2 regions of the Viridibacillus sp. FSL R5-0888 genome follow, and region 2 is predicted to be linked to the other one. Evidence: a T-box and tRNA genes for the amino acid it is inferred to sense, from the RefSeq annotation. Region 2 holds a T-box; the other holds one or more tRNA genes.
The links. A T-box is a leader RNA that pairs with one kind of tRNA and senses whether it is charged. The one in region 2 lies ahead of tyrS (tyrosine--tRNA ligase), so its partner is inferred to be a tRNA-Tyr.
Positions count from the first base shown of each region.

Region 1: it encodes a tRNA-Tyr, which carries the amino acid that the T-box ahead of tyrS (tyrosine--tRNA ligase) is inferred to sense. The anticodon was not compared.

Region 1 is NZ_JBBPAU010000001.1:601,698-610,805, reverse strand. Features, by position in the region: gene MKY02_RS03050 (M55 family metallopeptidase) at 1-382, opposite strand, end outside; gene MKY02_RS03045 (S66 peptidase family protein) at 698-1,618, opposite strand; gene MKY02_RS03040 (ornithine cyclodeaminase family protein) at 1,958-2,929, opposite strand; gene MKY02_RS03035 (proline racemase family protein) at 3,215-4,225, opposite strand; gene MKY02_RS03030 (helix-turn-helix domain-containing protein) at 4,456-4,995, shown strand; tRNA gene MKY02_RS03025 (tRNA-Leu) at 5,329-5,410, opposite strand; tRNA gene MKY02_RS03020 (tRNA-Cys) at 5,453-5,526, opposite strand; tRNA gene MKY02_RS03015 (tRNA-Gly) at 5,539-5,613, opposite strand; tRNA gene MKY02_RS03010 (tRNA-Gln) at 5,622-5,693, opposite strand; tRNA gene MKY02_RS03005 (tRNA-His) at 5,700-5,775, opposite strand; tRNA gene MKY02_RS03000 (tRNA-His) at 5,823-5,898, opposite strand; tRNA gene MKY02_RS02995 (tRNA-Trp) at 5,916-5,989, opposite strand; tRNA gene MKY02_RS02990 (tRNA-Tyr) at 6,002-6,085, opposite strand; tRNA gene MKY02_RS02985 (tRNA-Thr) at 6,095-6,170, opposite strand; tRNA gene MKY02_RS02980 (tRNA-Phe) at 6,178-6,253, opposite strand; tRNA gene MKY02_RS02975 (tRNA-Asp) at 6,283-6,359, opposite strand; tRNA gene MKY02_RS02970 (tRNA-Met) at 6,363-6,439, opposite strand; tRNA gene MKY02_RS02965 (tRNA-Val) at 6,462-6,537, opposite strand; tRNA gene MKY02_RS02960 (tRNA-Glu) at 6,553-6,627, opposite strand; tRNA gene MKY02_RS02955 (tRNA-Ser) at 6,650-6,741, opposite strand; tRNA gene MKY02_RS02950 (tRNA-Asn) at 6,747-6,821, opposite strand; rRNA gene rrf (5S ribosomal RNA) at 6,833-6,948, opposite strand; rRNA gene MKY02_RS02940 (23S ribosomal RNA) at 7,085-9,108, opposite strand, start outside.
Region 2 is NZ_JBBPAU010000001.1:962,586-971,693, reverse strand. Features, by position in the region: gene MKY02_RS04825 (Yip1 family protein) at 1-455, opposite strand, end outside; gene MKY02_RS04820 (rhodanese-like domain-containing protein) at 748-1,044, opposite strand; gene MKY02_RS04815 (metal-sensitive transcriptional regulator) at 1,104-1,367, opposite strand; gene MKY02_RS04810 (glutaredoxin family protein) at 1,547-1,816, shown strand; gene MKY02_RS04805 (rhodanese-like domain-containing protein) at 1,816-2,169, shown strand; gene MKY02_RS04800 (cobalamin-binding protein) at 2,275-3,087, shown strand; gene tyrS (tyrosine--tRNA ligase) at 3,516-4,781, opposite strand; T-box leader at 4,829-5,030, opposite strand; gene MKY02_RS04790 (transglycosylase domain-containing protein) at 5,189-7,825, shown strand; gene MKY02_RS04785 (GNAT family N-acetyltransferase) at 8,025-8,657, shown strand; gene MKY02_RS04780 (acetoin utilization AcuB family protein) at 8,684-9,108, shown strand, end outside.

The DNA of each region.
Region 1 (9,108 bases), 360 kb from region 2:
CATCAATGAAAATTGTTCGAATACTAAATGTCATTGAATGGCTCATTACTCCAGGTTGTCCTGCTCTCGCATGATATCCTGCAAACATTACACCATCAAATGTTTTATCTACGTTTTGAACCATTGAGAGCGGCTTTAAATCTCCCGTGATCAAATCTGCATCCTCATGCAATTCCTCAACTAACAAATTATTCATTTTGGAATGGCTATCGTTTACTAGCACTTCTTTCGCTCCACTTTTAAAAGCAGCACCAATTATCGCATTGGCCTCATCTGTCATAATTTTTCTAGAGTGTTCATAATTATTTTCTGATTGAGATACAAACGTGTAATCCGGTAAACCCGTAATCCCTTCCATGTCTACTGATAAAAAATACTTCACTCTATCACCCCTATTATTTTTATAATATTCTGATAATATTATAAAAATACATTAACAGATTTTTACTTTAATATCAATTATTTAAAAATTAATGTATTTACTTTTGCATTCAATCATTAACTGGATATACTAATAGAAACAAATAAAAAAACTCACCTCTATGAGAGATGAGTTATATTGTAAATGTTTATTGTGTAAATCGAATTTTATTAACAAGAAGTTATTGTATTATAAGGTAACGATTAAAGAATTATGCCTAAGAGCATTGAATTTCCAACTATTATCTAAGCTGTGAAATTATTTAATTGTAAGGTATCACTGAACACCCGGTAAAATAGCTAAATGCTTACGATCTGCATCTAAAATAGCATCCACACCTAATGGAATTGCTACATTTGGTTCACAATGTCCAATTTTGAAGCCTTTCACAACTGGTTTACCTAACTTGCCAAAATAATGAGTAAATACTTCATCTATTGTGAGTGAATCTACGTATTCTTTAGGCTCTGCGTTCGTAAACTCTCCGATAATAACACCTGCTACTTCATCTAACTTGCGTGAAAGCTTTAACTGATTGAGAAGACCATCAATTTGAGCCGGCTCTAAACCAATATCTTCAATAAGCAATATTTTTCCTTTAGTATCGATTTCATACTTAGTACCAATACTGCTGACAATTAGTGTTAGATTTCCTCCTGTTAGTTCCCCTCTTACAGCCCCACCAGATACTGTTGTAAGCATAGAGATATCTTCTTCATAGTGAATCTCAGCAGGTTCAAACAACTGCTTAAACATATGCTTAGAACGTTCTGCTACATCTTCTCGCCCCATACTTGATAAAGTTGGACCATGGAAAGTTACAATATCAGAATACAAACCAAAAGCGGTATGTAAATACGTAATATCTGAAAATCCCCAGAAGATTTTAGGATTCTCCTCTAATAATTGATAATCAATGCGTTCTGCAATACGTGCAGCACCATACCCACCACTAGCACAGAGAATAGCAGCAATATTAGGATCTTCAATCATTTCGTGTAAATCAGATAAACGCTCCTCATCAGTTCCTGCCAAATAACCATTCTGCAGTTGTACAGACTTTCCAATAACATATTTCAGGCCAAGCTCCTCTAAAAAAGCGAATGACTTTGTTAACTTCTCAAAATTTGGTGGACTAGCAGGTGCAATAATCCCAACCGTATCTCCAACCTGCAATCTCTTTGGACGTATTTTCATTTCTTAAAACTCCTAATAATATATTCTGTTTCTTATCTCTACTTTATCAAACTCTATATATGAAAAGCGAATAAAGAAGCATTCCTTGATTTACTTATTCACGAAGTATTATAAGTCTGCTGGAAGTACACTTTAATTAAGTTACAATATAATACTTTAATTCCATTGAGAACTGTTAACCCCAGAACTTCTACCATCTAGTAAATTGCTAGGGGTTCTATATGTAGAAATGCACAAAAAAAGAGGAGCACTCTTTCCCCTCTCTCTTCTAAACATCTATTTCTTAAAATGTTACAGGAACCTTCTCAAATTCCTCATTACTCGCGATTATAAATTTGCTTATAATTCCACATGTACCCCTGCTTTATTCGCAATGGCCTTATCATACAAATATTTAGCGACAACTATATCCGCAATCGCAAGACCCACAGATTTAAAAATGGTAATTTCCTCATCCTTTTCTCTACCTGGCCGCTCCCCACTTACCACTTTTCCAAGCTCTGCATGAATACCAGTTTCAGAAAATACTCCTTCTTGAATCGGCACATGTAAATCTCCTGTTTCTTCCAGAGCTGCGTCTTTTGCTTCTACAATAACTTTATGTGCTGAAGCAATTGCACTTGACGGTAATTCCTGCATCGTTGGACGGAATGAGCCCACCGCGTTTACGTGCGTACCTGGTTTCAATGCTTCGGTGAAGACCGGGATTGTCGAGCTCGTTGCAGTCACTAGAATATCTGCTTTTCGTACCACTTCATTAGGATTATCACAAAGAACTGTTTTTACTTTAAACTTTTCTTCTAAGAATTGAGCAAACTCTTTTGCTTTTGAATCGCTACGATTAAATAAATGAATTTCTTCTATATCTCTTGCAGCTAAAACTGCTTCACACAAACCTTTTGCTTGCTCACCAGTTCCAATAACACCTAATACTTTCGCATTCTCACGTGCAAAATACTTTGTCGCAACACCTGATAAAGCACCTGTTCGAATAAGAGTTAAAAAAGAGCCTTCAAGCAAAGCTAACGGTTCACCAGTTTCAATATCAGATAATAAAACAACACCCTGAATGGTTTTGCCAGTTTTCTTATTATCGGGAACCACCGTTACATATTTAACACCCATTGTTTGCAACTCTTTGGCAACGGAAGGCATGACAAGCCCTGTATTTGCTAGGCCAAAAGGAAGTGACAACCGAATTGGTGTCTCTGTTCTCGAGGCGGAAAACTCATTTAATGCTTGCGCAACACAGTCCATTACCTCATTCATATCCATCAAATTCTTTTGTTCACGTGCACTTAAAATCAACATATCTTTTCCTCCAGTACTGAACTACCTAACAAATACATGTTGCTCTGCGAGATTATTGAACCACCATATTTGATTCTGGAAAGGATGCATCCTTAGCTTCTTCAAGAGATTCTATTTCATCACCAAAACGTGAATGCACAATTGCGGTTCCCGTTAAATCATCCTCAATATTATTTACTATGTTTCCAGTATCAATAAGTGATGATACAGCAACATAAATAGTTAATTGAATAAAATTATTCTTCTTTTTGCACCACCCCTTCTTTCTTTAAAGCTACGAAACTATCAAATCTCTTCCAATAAGAATCCTCTTGGCAAAGTGTCGCGTGGATCAACTAAAAATTGGTGGAAACCTGTCAGGAAAGCTTCTCCTGTAACTTTTGGAATAACCGCTTCATACCCCGCTACATTGCTAATCGATAATATCTCACCAATGAATTGGCCATCTGTGATGCTTTCGTGAACAAAGCTTCCCTTATCTTCCAATTCACCATGTGCATAAAGGCTTGCCAGTCTTGCGCACGTACCTGTACCACAAGGTGAACGGTCGATTTGTTCATCAGCAAAAATTGTAACATTACGCAAATTTGCATTCTCTCCTACTGGATCATCTGAGAAAATAACACCATAAATGCCACGAAGGCCACTTTCAAGTGGATGAACTACATCTATTTTATCTTCGATATATCGTTTGATTTTCGTTCCCCATTTTTGAATTGCAGGTAAATCTTTGGTATTTACTTTCAAACTCATCTCTTTGCTTTTAACAACTGCGTAGAAAGCACCTCCAAATGAGATATCAACATTGAATTCATAACCATCAATACTTACAGGCATATCCTTTTCCAATACAAATGACGGAACATTTTCAAAAGAAACCGCTTCTACAATAGAACCATTGCATTTTGCATAGGCTACTATTTCACCTGCAGGACTATCGATGATAAATTTCTGATTTTCTTCTGTCACGATGAAACGACCTGTTTCTATCCCCATCGTGATTACACCAACAATTCCATGTCCACACATCGTGCTCCAACCTTCATTGTGCATAAACAGTACTCCAAAATCTGCATGAGGGCTCGCAGGGGGCGTAATAATACATCCATACATACCGTGATGCCCCCTTGGTTCAAGCATCAGTACTTCTCTTATGTAATCAAGATGTTCCATGCAGTAAGCACGTCTTTCCAATTGAGTATCACCTTTTATCTCGGGTAGCCCATCCGTTATAATTCGTAATGGTTCGCCTGCAACATGTACATCAACTGTTGTATATACTTTTTTAATGATCATTTAAATCTCTCCAATCCAATTTTTAAAATACTATTTCAAAATGACTTATAAAAAGAGACTCTAGTTATTTATTAACATATGTTTTATAATTTAAGTGAAAGTTCAATATATTTGAAGTATTACTTAAATTACAATAACCTAATATTAGATTAGAGGTAATATTCTGTCAACTTTATTTTTTAAAATATATAATGATGTATACTTTACATAAATTGAGATGAGGTATTGTTATGGACAAAACAATTGGAGATAAAATTAAAAGCCTACGAAAAGAAAGAAAATTGACCCTTAAGGAAATTGCAGACAAGACTGATCTATCCATCAGTTTTTTATCACAAGTTGAGCGTATGAAATCATCTCTAACACTAGAATCGCTTAAGAAAATATCTGAAGTACTTCAAGTAAATCCTAGTTACTTTTTCAGCACAGAAACAAAACAAAAGCAGCCAACTGTCATTCGTGGAATTAATAGCAGTGCGGATTTGACCGTCAACCAATTCATTTACAAGGACTTGTCCGGCAATCATACAGGACTTGGCTTTAACCCACTTTTTATAATTCTAAATCCCGGAGAAAACAAGGGGAATCAATTTACTCATCACGGAAAAGAATTTCTGTATGTTTTAGACGGCATACTGACTGTACAAATAAATGATGAAGAATATCATTTAAACGAACATGACTCCATTATCATCGACTCTAGTAGTCCACATTATTGGTTGAATCTCACAAGTACACCTGTTAAATTTTTATGTGTTTCTTCAGAATGAAAATAAATAAATCCAAATTTTGTTTCTATAATTACTAATACTAAAAAAGAGGAGGGAAATTTCCCTCCTCTCTTTTAGGACTTTACCCTCTTCTTTAAAATTTGTAGATACCTACTCAAACCCCTCATCAATCTCAATTATAGATAATTCCTCTACCAAGTTTGCAATATCTAATTTAGAAAGCCAGCACCTTCATAGCTAACATTGAACGACTGTGGTTCTAGAATATTTTGCACCTTAAATTCCACCAGGGTTCTTCCCTTAATGAAAGAAATTTTGACAACAAAAAAGAGCTCTCATAATGAGAACTCTTAAGAAAATTTATATTTAGGATACCGGTGGTCGGGGTCGAACCGACACTCTCGAAAGAACACGATTTTGAGTCGTGCGCGTCTGCCAATTCCGCCACACCGGCATAATATTATTATAGATTATATGTAGTTATTTTAAAAATAATTGGAGGCGGCAACCGGATTTGAACCGGTGGTAGAGGTGTTGCAGACCTGTGCCTTACCACTTGGCTATGCCGCCGTAAATAGAAAATGGAGCGGAAGACGAGGTTCGAACTCGCGACCCCCACCTTGGCAAGGTGGTGTTCTACCACTGAACTACTTCCGCAAATTTAACTGGGGTACCTGGATTCGAACCAGGGCATGACGGAATCAAAATCCGTTGCCTTACCGCTTGGCTATACCCCAATAATATGGGGCGACTGATGGGAATCGAACCCACGAATGCCTGAACCACAATCAGGTGCGTTAACCACTTCGCCACAACCGCCATAATATTATTATTATATCTAAATTATTTTATTGTCAAAAATTAAATGGGGCGACTGATGGGAATCGAACCCACGAATGCCTGAACCACAATCAGGTGCGTTAACCACTTCGCCACAACCGCCATAATATAATTTAAATTGGCAGGGGCAGTAGGAATCGAACCCACATCAAAGGTTTTGGAGACCTCTATTCTACCGTTAAACTATGCCCCTAAAATAAAAAAATGGTGGAGGGGGACGGATTCGAACCGCCGAACCCGAAGGAGCGGATTTACAGTCCGCCGCGTTTAGCCTCTTCGCTACCCCTCCAGAAAAACATGGTGCCGGCGAAAGGAGTCGAACCCTCGACCTACTGATTACAAGTCAGTTGCTCTACCAACTGAGCTACACCGGCATTATTATGGTGGGTCAGGACGGAATCGAACCGCCGACACTTAGAGCTTCAATCTAATGCTCTACCAACTGAGCTACTGACCCATAATAATTTAATATTCTTTTTTAAAAAATGGCGGTCCGGACGGGACTCGAACCCGCGACCTCCTGCGTGACAGGCAGGCATTCTAACCAACTGAACTACCGGACCATTTGGTTGCGGGGACAGGATTTGAACCTGTGACCTTCGGGTTATGAGCCCGACGAGCTACCGAACTGCTCCACCCCGCGATAATGGTATTATTGACTTAAATGGTGGAGGATGACGGGATCGAACCGCCGACCCCCTGCTTGTAAGGCAGGTGCTCTCCCAGCTGAGCTAATCCTCCGTATAACGTTATAAATGGTGACCCCTACGGGATTCGAACCCGTGTTACCGCCGTGAAAGGGCGGTGTCTTAACCGCTTGACCAAGGGGCCATTTAATAAATGAGAATGTGTATGGCGGAGAGCAAGGGATTTGAACCCTTGAGACAAGGTTACTCGCCTACACGATTTCCAATCGTGCTCCTTCGGCCACTCGGACAGCTCTCCAAAAATGGCTCCGAAGGTAGGACTCGAACCTACGACCGTCCGGTTAACAGCCGGATGCTCTACCACTGAGCTACTTCGGAATAATATGATCGCCTAGCAACGTCCTACTCTCACAGGGGGAAACCCCCAACTACCATCGGCGCTAAAGAGCTTAACTTCCGTGTTCGGCATGGGAACGGGTGTGACCTCTTTGCCATCATCACTAGACTATTGTATTACCTAAGGACAAGAATAATTATATCATCTTTTTTAAATTTTAGCAAGTGTTTTTTGCTATTTTAGAAAAGTTTTTTATTATTCTCTCAAAACTGGATAAATTACATTGAAGTTTGTTAAGTAAAATTTGGTTAAGTCCTCGATCTATTAGTATTCGTCAGCTCCGTATGTCGCCACACTTCCACCTCGAACCTATCTACCTCATCGTCTTTGAGGGATCTTACTTACTTGCGTAATGGGAAATCTCATCTTGAGGGGGGCTTCATGCTTAGATGCTTTCAGCACTTATCCCGTCCACACATAGCTACCCAGCGATGCCCTTGGCAGAACAACTGGTACACCAGCGGTGTGTCCATCCCGGTCCTCTCGTACTAAGGACAGCTCCTCTCAAATTTCCTACGCCCACGACGGATAGGGACCGAACTGTCTCACGACGTTCTGAACCCAGCTCGCGTACCGCTTTAATGGGCGAACAGCCCAACCCTTGGGACCGACTACAGCCCCAGGATGCGATGAGCCGACATCGAGGTGCCAAACCTCCCCGTCGATGTGGACTCTTGGGGGAGATAAGCCTGTTATCCCCGGGGTAGCTTTTATCCGTTGAGCGATGGCCCTTCCATGCGGAACCACCGGATCACTAAGCCCGTCTTTCGACCCTGCTCGACTTGTAGGTCTCGCAGTCAAGCTCCCTTATGCCTTTACACTCTACGAATGATTTCCAACCATTCTGAGGGAACCTTTGGGCGCCTCCGTTACTCTTTAGGAGGCGACCGCCCCAGTCAAACTGCCCGCCTGACACTGTCTCCTACCCCGCTAAGGGGCATGGGTTAGAAGTTCAATACATCTAGGGTAGTATCCCACCAACGCCTCCTCCGAAGCTGGCGCTCCGGAATCTCTGGCTCCTACCTATCCTGTACAAGATGTATCAAAATTCAATATCAGGCTACAGTAAAGCTCCACGGGGTCTTTCCGTCCTGTCGCGGGTAACCTGCATCTTCACAGGTACTATAATTTCACCGAGTCTCTCGTTGAGACAGTGCCCAGATCGTTACGCCTTTCGTGCGGGTCGGAACTTACCCGACAAGGAATTTCGCTACCTTAGGACCGTTATAGTTACGGCCGCCGTTTACTGGGGCTTCAATTCGCACCTTCGCTTGCGCTAAGCACTCCTCTTAACCTTCCAGCACCGGGCAGGCGTCAGCCCCTATACGTCACCTTACGGTTTTGCAGAGACCTGTGTTTTTGCTAAACAGTCGCCTGGGCCTATTCACTGCGGCTCTCTCGGGCTTTCACCCTACTAGAGCACCCCTTCTCCCGAAGTTACGGGGTCATTTTGCCGAGTTCCTTAACGAGAGTTCTCTCGCACACCTTAGGATTCTCTCCTCGACTACCTGTGTCGGTTTGCGGTACGGGCACCTTTTACCTCGCTAGAGGCTTTTCTTGGCAGTGTGAAATCAGGAACTCCGGACATACGTCCTCGTCATCACAGCTCAACGTTATAGAAATGGGATTTGCCTCATTTCACGCCTCACTGCTTGAACATGCATAACCAACAGCATGCTTACCCTATCCTACTGCGTCCCCCCATTGCTCAAATGGTAAATAGGTGGTACAGGAATATCAACCTGTTGTCCATCGCCTACGCCTATCGGCCTCGGCTTAGGTCCCGACTAACCCTGAGCGGACGAGCCTTCCTCAGGAAACCTTAGTCATTCGGTGGACGGGATTCTCACCCGTCTTTCGCTACTCATACCGGCATTCTCACTTCTAAGCGCTCCACCAGTCCTTCCGGTCTGACTTCACAGCACTTAGAACGCTCTCCTACCACGGACATCTAAGATGTCCATCCACAGCTTCGGTGAATTGTTTAGCCCCGATACATTTTCGGCGCAGCGTCACTCGACCAGTGAGCTATTACGCACTCTTTAAATGATGGCTGCTTCTGAGCCAACATCCTGGTTGTCTAAGCAACGTCACATCCTTTTCCACTTAACAATTACTTTGGGACCTTAGCTGGTGGTCTGGGCTGTTTCCCTCTTGACTACGGATCTTATCACTCGCAGTCTGACTCCCGTGCATAAATCACTGGCATTCGGAGTTTGTCTGAATTCGGTAATCCGGGATGGACCCCTAGTTCAAACAGTGCTCTAC
Region 2 (9,108 bases):
ACTATAAGATTCTTCACTTCAAGATAATCGCTATCCATCCGAAAGAAAGTTTCTGGTGAAAATGCCATCCATAATAATAAAATGGGTGCTAACCAAATATGAGGAATTGAAGATAACCCCATTACTTTGAACATCTCATTATAAGTTGCCTTGCCTTTAAATAACTTTCCTATTAGTAATATTACCCCTGCCCCAATAGCAGATGAAAACAATCCAATAAATGGTCCACCAATTACACAAATTAATAGTATACCCCAAGTTGGAATATCTAAAGGTAATTTCGAATCCATAGCACCGAAGAGTACGCCCGCCATTCCTCCGAGCAATATGAACATGATAGCGTAACCTAATCCTTTATAATCAAGAATATACCTGGCCGTTTTTTTAGGATGCAACCAAATAGAGAAAAATGGATGTAACACCTCTTGCTGCTTTGTTTCTTGTAATTCATTCATTTATTATTCTTCCCTTCTAGTTTTCTGTTTAAAGCATACCAAATATTAGATAGGTATATTGTATTGAAAACATATTTATGGAAAATATGAAAAACACAACAATAACGCTGTTTAATCAAGTCCTTAAGCTTTTTTTCAGCAATCCTTAAAACCGAAATTTTTGATTTTACAATTACGCTTCCACCCAATAATCATATTGGTCGATAAAACACCTTGATTTTTTTAGTGTTTAGCCACATAAAAAAGAGTATGCGAAATGCATACTCTTTAATACGATTCTTATAGCTATAATTTATTCGACATCACCTGTCCAAGCTAACATGCCACCATCCATATTAACTACATTAAAGCCTTGATTTTCTAAAAACATTGTTGCGTTGCCACTACGGCCACCTGAACGGCAAACCATAATGTACTCTTTTGTTTTATCTAATTCATTCATACGAAATTCAATTAAACCTAAAGGGATATTGATGGCTGTTGGAATTATACCTGCTGCTACTTCATCCACTTCACGAACATCGATTAAATTCAATTCTTTACCCGATTCTAATAATTGTTGTACTTCTTCTACTGAAATTGATTTCATTTTTATTATCTCCCTTACCCCACCTGGTATATAAAATATTGAAAATAAGGAAGAGACGATTATCGACTCTTCACTAATAGATCTACAGCTTCTTTTATTAAAGTTTCTTTATCTTTCCCCTTAAGCTCATTTTCATCTTCCATGCAACGTACTAAATTAGTACTTACAATAAGTCCGATCGCGCGATCAATTGCTGAGCGAGAGGCAGATAACTGTGTGATGACATCTTTACATTCTTTTTCTTCTTCAATCATGCGGATAATACCTTTTAACTGGCCTTCTATTCGTTTCAAACGATTCTTAATTTGATCATTATACTCCATATTATCGTCACCTCAATTCAAGCATATCGTGTAACATTTATAGATACTATACCCCTAAAGGTATTGTGTCAAGTAAAGATGTTATAAACAAATTAGTTGAAAACTCATACCCTCCATAGTATATTAAAAATACCTACCAGGGTATATAGAAGTAGCTATCGAAAGGAGGCAATAACGAAATGAAATTGGACGTGACCGTTTATTCATCCACAAATTGTGGTTACTGCGTATTAATGAAAAATTTTCTAAACGAACAAAACATTCTCTATAAAGAAGTAAATATTCAAGAAAAGCCTGAAATTGTGCAAGAACTAATGGCAGCAACAGGTCGTCTCGGAGTCCCCCAAACCAATATTAATAGTAATTGGGTGCTTGGTTATGACCCAATTTCTGCTATGAAAATTATCCAGCAACTAACAACAACTAATAGAAACGGAGAACTACAATAATGGAATGGATTATCTTACTACTTGCAATCGCTATTTTTATTTACTTCCGCACCAAAACAGCAAAAGGTGTAAAAAATATTTCTACAGCCGATTTAAAAAATATGCTAAATGACAAATCTAAGCAACTTATCGATGTCCGTACACCTGGTGAATATAATACCCAACATATTGTACAGTTTCAAAATATCCCACTAGATCAACTACCTAGCAAAGTAAGTAAACTCGACGCCAACAGGGAAATCATCGTTATCTGCCAAAGTGGTATGCGAAGTGCTCGAGCTGCTAGTATTCTTTCAAAAGCAGGCTTTACTTCTGTTTATAATGTCAAAGGTGGTATGAGTCGATGGTCATAACATAGCATTACTACTCGCCTTTTCATCTATAACCAAAAATAGCCATTCGTTATGTTATAATGACACTTAACGAATGGCTATTTTTTTAAAGGAGGTCTTTTATTAATGAAAATCATATCAATTTGCCCTAGTAATACTGAACTACTCACCTATTTACAACTTGAGCATCAGTTAATTGCTATAGATGATTTTTCTGATTGGCCATCTTCTATTCAGCATTTACCACGCCTTGGTCCGGATCTTTCTATTAATATGGATTTGCTTGAAAGCATGGAGCCCGAGCTCGTCATTGCTTCGCTTAGCGTTCCTGGAATGGAGAAGAATATTGAGGAACTCGAGCGTCGTAAAATCCCACATCTCGTTCTAAATCCTAATAGTCTACAAGAAATTGCTGACGATTTACGTATACTAGGTAAAGCATGTGGCGTACTGGAACATGCTGAGATAAGAGCTGCTGAATTTGAGAGCTTTGTTTCTAGCATGAAGAAAATAGGCGAAAGTTGCGAAATTAAACCTTCATTATATTGGGAATGGTGGCCAAACCCCATTTTCACACCAGGCGGTATTAACTGGTTGACTGAAGTAAGTGAAATTGCGGGTGGTGTAAACCTCTTTGCTGATGTTGAATTAGCTAGTGTACAGACTGAATGGAACGATGTATTAAAACGAAATCCTGATTATGCGTTTTTAGCTTGGGTCGGTGTTCAACACCACCGGATTAAACCTGGACACCTTCTGAAAAGACCAGGTGCATCAGAAATGACTGCTATAAAATTAGATCGCCTACATGTAATGGAGGAATGGCTCTATTGCCGTCCTTCGCCTAGGTTACTAGAAGGTGCTTTGAAATTGGCAACCTTAATACATCCCATAGAGTATGAAAGTCTCGCGTTACCTGAATGGATAATTGAAAAATAAGATGAATTTAATAATAGTAGAAGACTTTTCACATTGAGTGAGAAGTCTTTTTTTGTAACCCTTTTTATATTTCAATATTTTACGATTAAATAGGGTTATTTTCTTACAAAAGAGCCTACTCTATGTATAGAAAGGTTTTCTTAAATATTCATAATATTTATAAGTTCTATGCTTCTTTGTATAAATTCAAAAAAGACTACTGCTCACTTTAGAATGAACAGTAGTCTTGATGACTAATTATTAGTACTTTAATCAACATATTCAGCTGCTCGAGGTCACTTCCACTTTCTCGGACAAAAGCTGAAAAAATGCTTTTGTTTCGAAAGTTCCAGTGCTTGTCGAAGGCCCACAGGATGTGGGTCACGTAACCGTTGCGGCAGGACGCCGCGCACTTAGGTTACGTTCCTTAAAACGAGCGCCTTCAGCATTTAATTGAACTGTACCATGTGGTATTTCTTTTTACCTCTTCTTACGATTGCAAATGCATCTTCTAGGCGATCTTTGGCGTCTACAGTGTATGCTAAATCTGTAATTTTTTCGCCGTTGATTGAGATAGCTCCGTTTGTTACATCTTCACGCGCTTGACGTTTTGAAGATGAAATTTTAGCTTCGACGATTAGGTCGACAATGTTTTGATCTTCTTTCGCGATTTCAACAGAAGGTACGCCACTAAATGCTACTTTCATTTCTTCTACCGAAAGTGCTTTTAAGTCACCTGAGAATAATGCTTCTGTAATACGAATTGCCTGTTCTAAACCTTCTTCACCGTGGATTAATTTTGTCATTTCAGCAGCTAATGCTTTTTGTGCTTTACGTAGATGTGGCTCAGTTTCTACAGCAGTCTCTAATGCTTCGATTTCTTCACGAGATAGGAATGTGAAGATTTTCAAGTATTTCACGACATCAGAGTCAGCTGCATTGATCCAGAATTGGTAGAACTCATATGGCGATGTTTTTTCAGCATCTAACCAAACTGCTCCTCCTGCTGTTTTACCGAATTTTGTACCATCCGCTTTTGTTACAAGTGGAATTGTGATACCAAATGCTTTTGTTTCTTCTTCATGGGTTTTACGAATCACTTCTAGGCCAGTTGTAATATTTCCCCACTGGTCAGAACCACCTACTTGAATACGGCAGTTGAAGTTGTCGTATAAGTGGTTAAAGTCAATACCTTGAATAATTGTGTAAGCAAATTCAGTAAATGAAAGACCAGTATCTAGGCGAGATGAAATTGTATCTTTACCAAGCATATAGTTTACATTGATTAATTTACCGTAATCGCGTAGGAATTCAATAGTATTCATTGAGCCAATCCAGTCGCGGTTGTTTGCAAGTTTTGCCCCGTTTTCTGAATTAAAATCAAAAATACGCTCTAATTGTTTTTTTATTCCTTGTACGTTTTTCTCAACTTGTTCAACCGTTTGTAATTGGCGCTCTTCAGAACGACCTGATGGATCACCAATCATACCAGTAGCGCCACCGACTAATAGAATTGGTTGGTGACCTGCAATTTGGAATCTTCTTAAAGTAAGTAGTGGCACGATATGTCCGATATGCATGCTATCTGCAGTTGGGTCAACACCACAATACAAAGAAACAGATTCCTCATTTAATAATTTTTCCATACCTTCAGCATCTGTTTGTTGGTACAGTAGGCCACGCCACTGTAAATCTTCCAATAATAGATTTGTCATATTCCTTACCTCCTAATATAAATAAAAAAAGTCCCTGCATATTAATATGCAGGGACGTTAATCACAATTTAACGCGGTACCACCCAGCTTGAAGAAAAAATGATTCTTCCGGCTCATACGTCTTAACGCGACGCTTACGTTCTCGCTCCAAATGTGTAATTCGTGTCCATATTATGACTAGCTTACACCAACCGCTAGCTCTCTATACAGGGAATATGTTCACTACTGCGCACTTTTCAACGCTCGAAAAACTATTAATGACTATTGTACTTCATTTAGATTCATTGTCAATAAATATTATTAGTCATAAATCAATTATGGTATAATTAACGAGATTTTAGGAGGTCGATTTAGTGATAGAACAATTTAAAAAATGGGTTGAAAAAATAGACAATCTTTTTCAAGAAATGACTTCTATGAGATGGATGAAAACACTACGTATAACATCAAGCGTAATCTGGAATTTATGTTTATTATTTATCACATTAGCAGTTATAGGTTTTATATTTGTAGGGTCTATTGGCGCTGGATATTTTGCTTCCCTCGTAAAAGAAGAGCCTCTGCGAGCAAAAGCTGAAATGCGTAGCGACATTTTAACTTATGATGAAACAAGTGATCTCTACTTCGCAGGTGGAAAATATTTAGGTAAAATGCGTTCGGACTTAGAACGACGCGAAACAACTCTAGATAAGGTCTCGCCTAATGTAATTAATGCAGTACTAGCTACTGAGGATGAATACTTCTATGAACATAACGGGATTGTACCAAAAGCAGTTTTCCGTGGATTGTTACAAGATGTAACGAACTCTTCAACTCAAACAGGTGGCTCCACATTAACGCAGCAATTAATTAAAAACCAAATTTTAACAAACGAAGTTTCATACGAGCGTAAAGCTAAGGAACTATTACTCGCAATGCGACTTGAAAAATTCATGGACAAAGACGAAATTTTAGAAGCTTATTTAAATATTATTCCTTATGGTAGAAATGCATCTGGTCGCAATATTGCTGGAATCGAAACAGCGGCTGAAGGTATTTTCAATAAAAAAGCAAGTGAACTTAACCTTGCACAAGCTGCCTATATCGCAGGGATTCCACAATCACCTTATGCCTATACACCATTTACACAGCAAGGAAAGCTTAAAGATAAAGATTCATTAGCACTTGGTGTTAACCGTATGAAAACTGTTCTATATCGTATGCATGAAACAGGCTATATTACGGACAAGCAGTATAAAAAAGCCTTGAAATACAAAATTAAAAAAGATTTCCGTAAACCAGAACTTCGCCCAGAAGAAAAGTATCCATATGTAACATACGAAATTGAAAGCCGTGCAAAAGATATAATGGCTACTATTTTAGCTAAAAAAGATGGATTAGATCCAAAACGATTAAAAAATGAAAAGAAATTAAAAGAAAAATATACAATCTTAGCAGATCGTGAATTGCGATCAAAAGGTTACAAGATTTACTCTACGATTGATAAGAAAATGTATGATAATATGCAAAATGTAAAAGATAACTTTACCTATTACGGTGCTACATTTAAAAAGACTGTTACAGATTCAGAGACTGGAAAAAGCAAACAAGTTGATGTGCCTGTACAAGTTGGTAGTATTGTCATGGAAAACAAAACAGGTAAAATTTTAAGCTTTATCGGTGGTCGTGACTTTAAATTAGAAGAACTAAATCATGCGACTCAAGCCAAACGTTCAAATGGTTCTACTATGAAGCCACTTCTAGTTTATGCACCAGCGATTGAATATGGATTAATCGGGGCAGGTAGTCCTGTAGTCGATGTGAAATTCAATATTAACGGATGGTCTCCATCCAACTATACTGAAAGTGATAACCGAGGTATTATTTCGGCACGTGAAGCATTAAAAGACTCTCAAAACTTACCAGCAATCCGACTGTACAGCCAAATTATGAACCGTAGACCTGCTGATTTATTAGTTAAAAACGGATTCTCAAATTTGGATGCAGATGATTACACGAACTACTCAACTTCTATTGGAGCGCTAAAATACGGTGTAACTGTGGAAGAAAATACGAATGCATTTGCAACATTTGCAAATGGAGGTAAATTCGTAGATGGTTATATGATTTCTAAAATTGTTGACTCGGATGGCAAAACAGTATATAAACACAAATCTAAAGCGAAACAAGTATATAGTCCTCAAACTTCATATATCATTACGGATATGATGCGTGATGTATTGAAACAAGGAACTGGTACAACAGCAAATGCTGGCCTGAAATTTAGTGCAGACTTCGCGGCTAAAACAGGTACATCTCAAGAATATAAAGACGTTTGGTTGGTTGGATACAATCCTGACATTTCACTAGGTGTATGGATGGGTTATGATACACCACAAACACTTTATCAATACAATGAGACTTACTTGCAACCAAGTACTCGTATTAATTTGTTATGGGCTAAACTGATGAACTCTGTTTATGATTCTAATCCAAAATTAGCTACAGCATCTGGCAAACGCTTCTCTGCTCCTGCAGGTGTAGTAAGTCAAACATTCTGTGGTTTGTCTGGTCGAGCATTATCTTCAGCATGTTCAAAAGCAGGCTTTTCACGTACTGATTTATTTAACTCTCAAGTGATGCTACCTACTAGTCCAGATGATAGTTTCAACTCAAGTGGTGGCTTAAATCCTGACTTTATCTCTCGTATGTTAGGTATCCTAGGTGGAGATCCTGCAGGTATTCTATCACCAAAAGAGAAAGAGAAATTAGATGCTGCGAACAAACCTGATGATGAGAAAGACCAGGATAAAGATAAGAATAAAGATAAAGATAAACAACCGAATAACAATTCTTCAAATTCAAACGTAAATACTGACAAAGACAAAGATAAGAACCAGAAACCTAATTCAGATAATAATAAACCGACAACAGACAAAGACAATACAACAGAGCAAGATAAAGACAAGGACCCAAGTACCGATAAGGACAAGGATAAAGATAAAGATAAAGATAAAGATAAAGATAATAGTACTGAAAACAATGGTACTAGTAACAATAATTAACCCTTATCAAGGAGCATTCTACACACTTGTAGAATGCTCCTTTTTTATACTTATTAATTACATTTAAATCTCATTGATTACACCTTTTATCACCTCACAAACTTACGACACTAGACATATAATTTTCTCATTTATGTGATTATTCTCTTTTTCATTCATGTATAATTGAAATACAATATCTTAGTAAGGTGGTGAAATAATGGAATTTATTAAAACTTATTACGGCGTTAATATGGAAACTAAATCAGGTCAAATTGTAGTTGAAGGTCCTATCCCACCTGAGCAATTAGAAAAACTAAAATTCCATGAGGATTTAACAGCTTTTCGTGTTGCTAAACAACAATTTAAAGCGTTAATAGGAATAGCCAAATTACCTGAAGGACGTATTATTATTGCACGTAATGAGGATACCATCGTCGGTTATGCTACCTTTTTATACCCTGATCCATTAGAACGTTGGTCAGAAGGGAAAATGGAAAATTTAATTGAGCTTGGAGCAATTGAAGTCATACCAGATTTTCGCGGAACAGGTGTAGGTAAACAAATACTTCGCGTATCTATGATGGATGATGCGATGGAAGACTATATCGTTATTACAACCGAATATTATTGGCACTGGGATTTAAAAAGAACCGGACTAAATGTTTGGGAATATCGTAAAATCATGGAGAAAATGATGAATGCGGGAGGTCTGGAGAATTTCGCCACGGATGAACCTGAAATCTCTTCACACCCTGCGAATTGCCTAATGGCACGTATTGGTAGTAGAGTTGATAGTGAATCAATTCAAAGGTTTGATCAGCTACGTTTTAAAAGCCGTTTCATGTACTAAACAACTAAACAAAGGGGATTTTGTCTATGATTGTTGAAGAAATCATGAATACAACTGTGTTCTCCTTAAAGCCATCCAACACTATTAAGGAGGCTGTTCAACTACTAAAAAAAGAACAGATTCGTCATTTACCTATTACAAATGTAGCTAATGAAGTTATTGGCCTAGTGACAGAAAGGGATATAAAAAACGCGCTTCCTTCTTCCCTGCTCAAAATACCAGACGAAGGTATCTATGACCAACCATTAGAAAATATTATGACAAAGAATATAATTGTTGGTCATCCACTTGATTTCGTCGAAGAAATCGCCATTATTTTCTATGAACATCGCATCGGTTGTTTACCTATCATCAGCGGTGGTAAATTAGTAGGAATCGTAACAGGAACAGACTTACTCTATAACTATATTGAGTTAACTGGAGCAAACAAACCAAGTTCACATATTGAAAT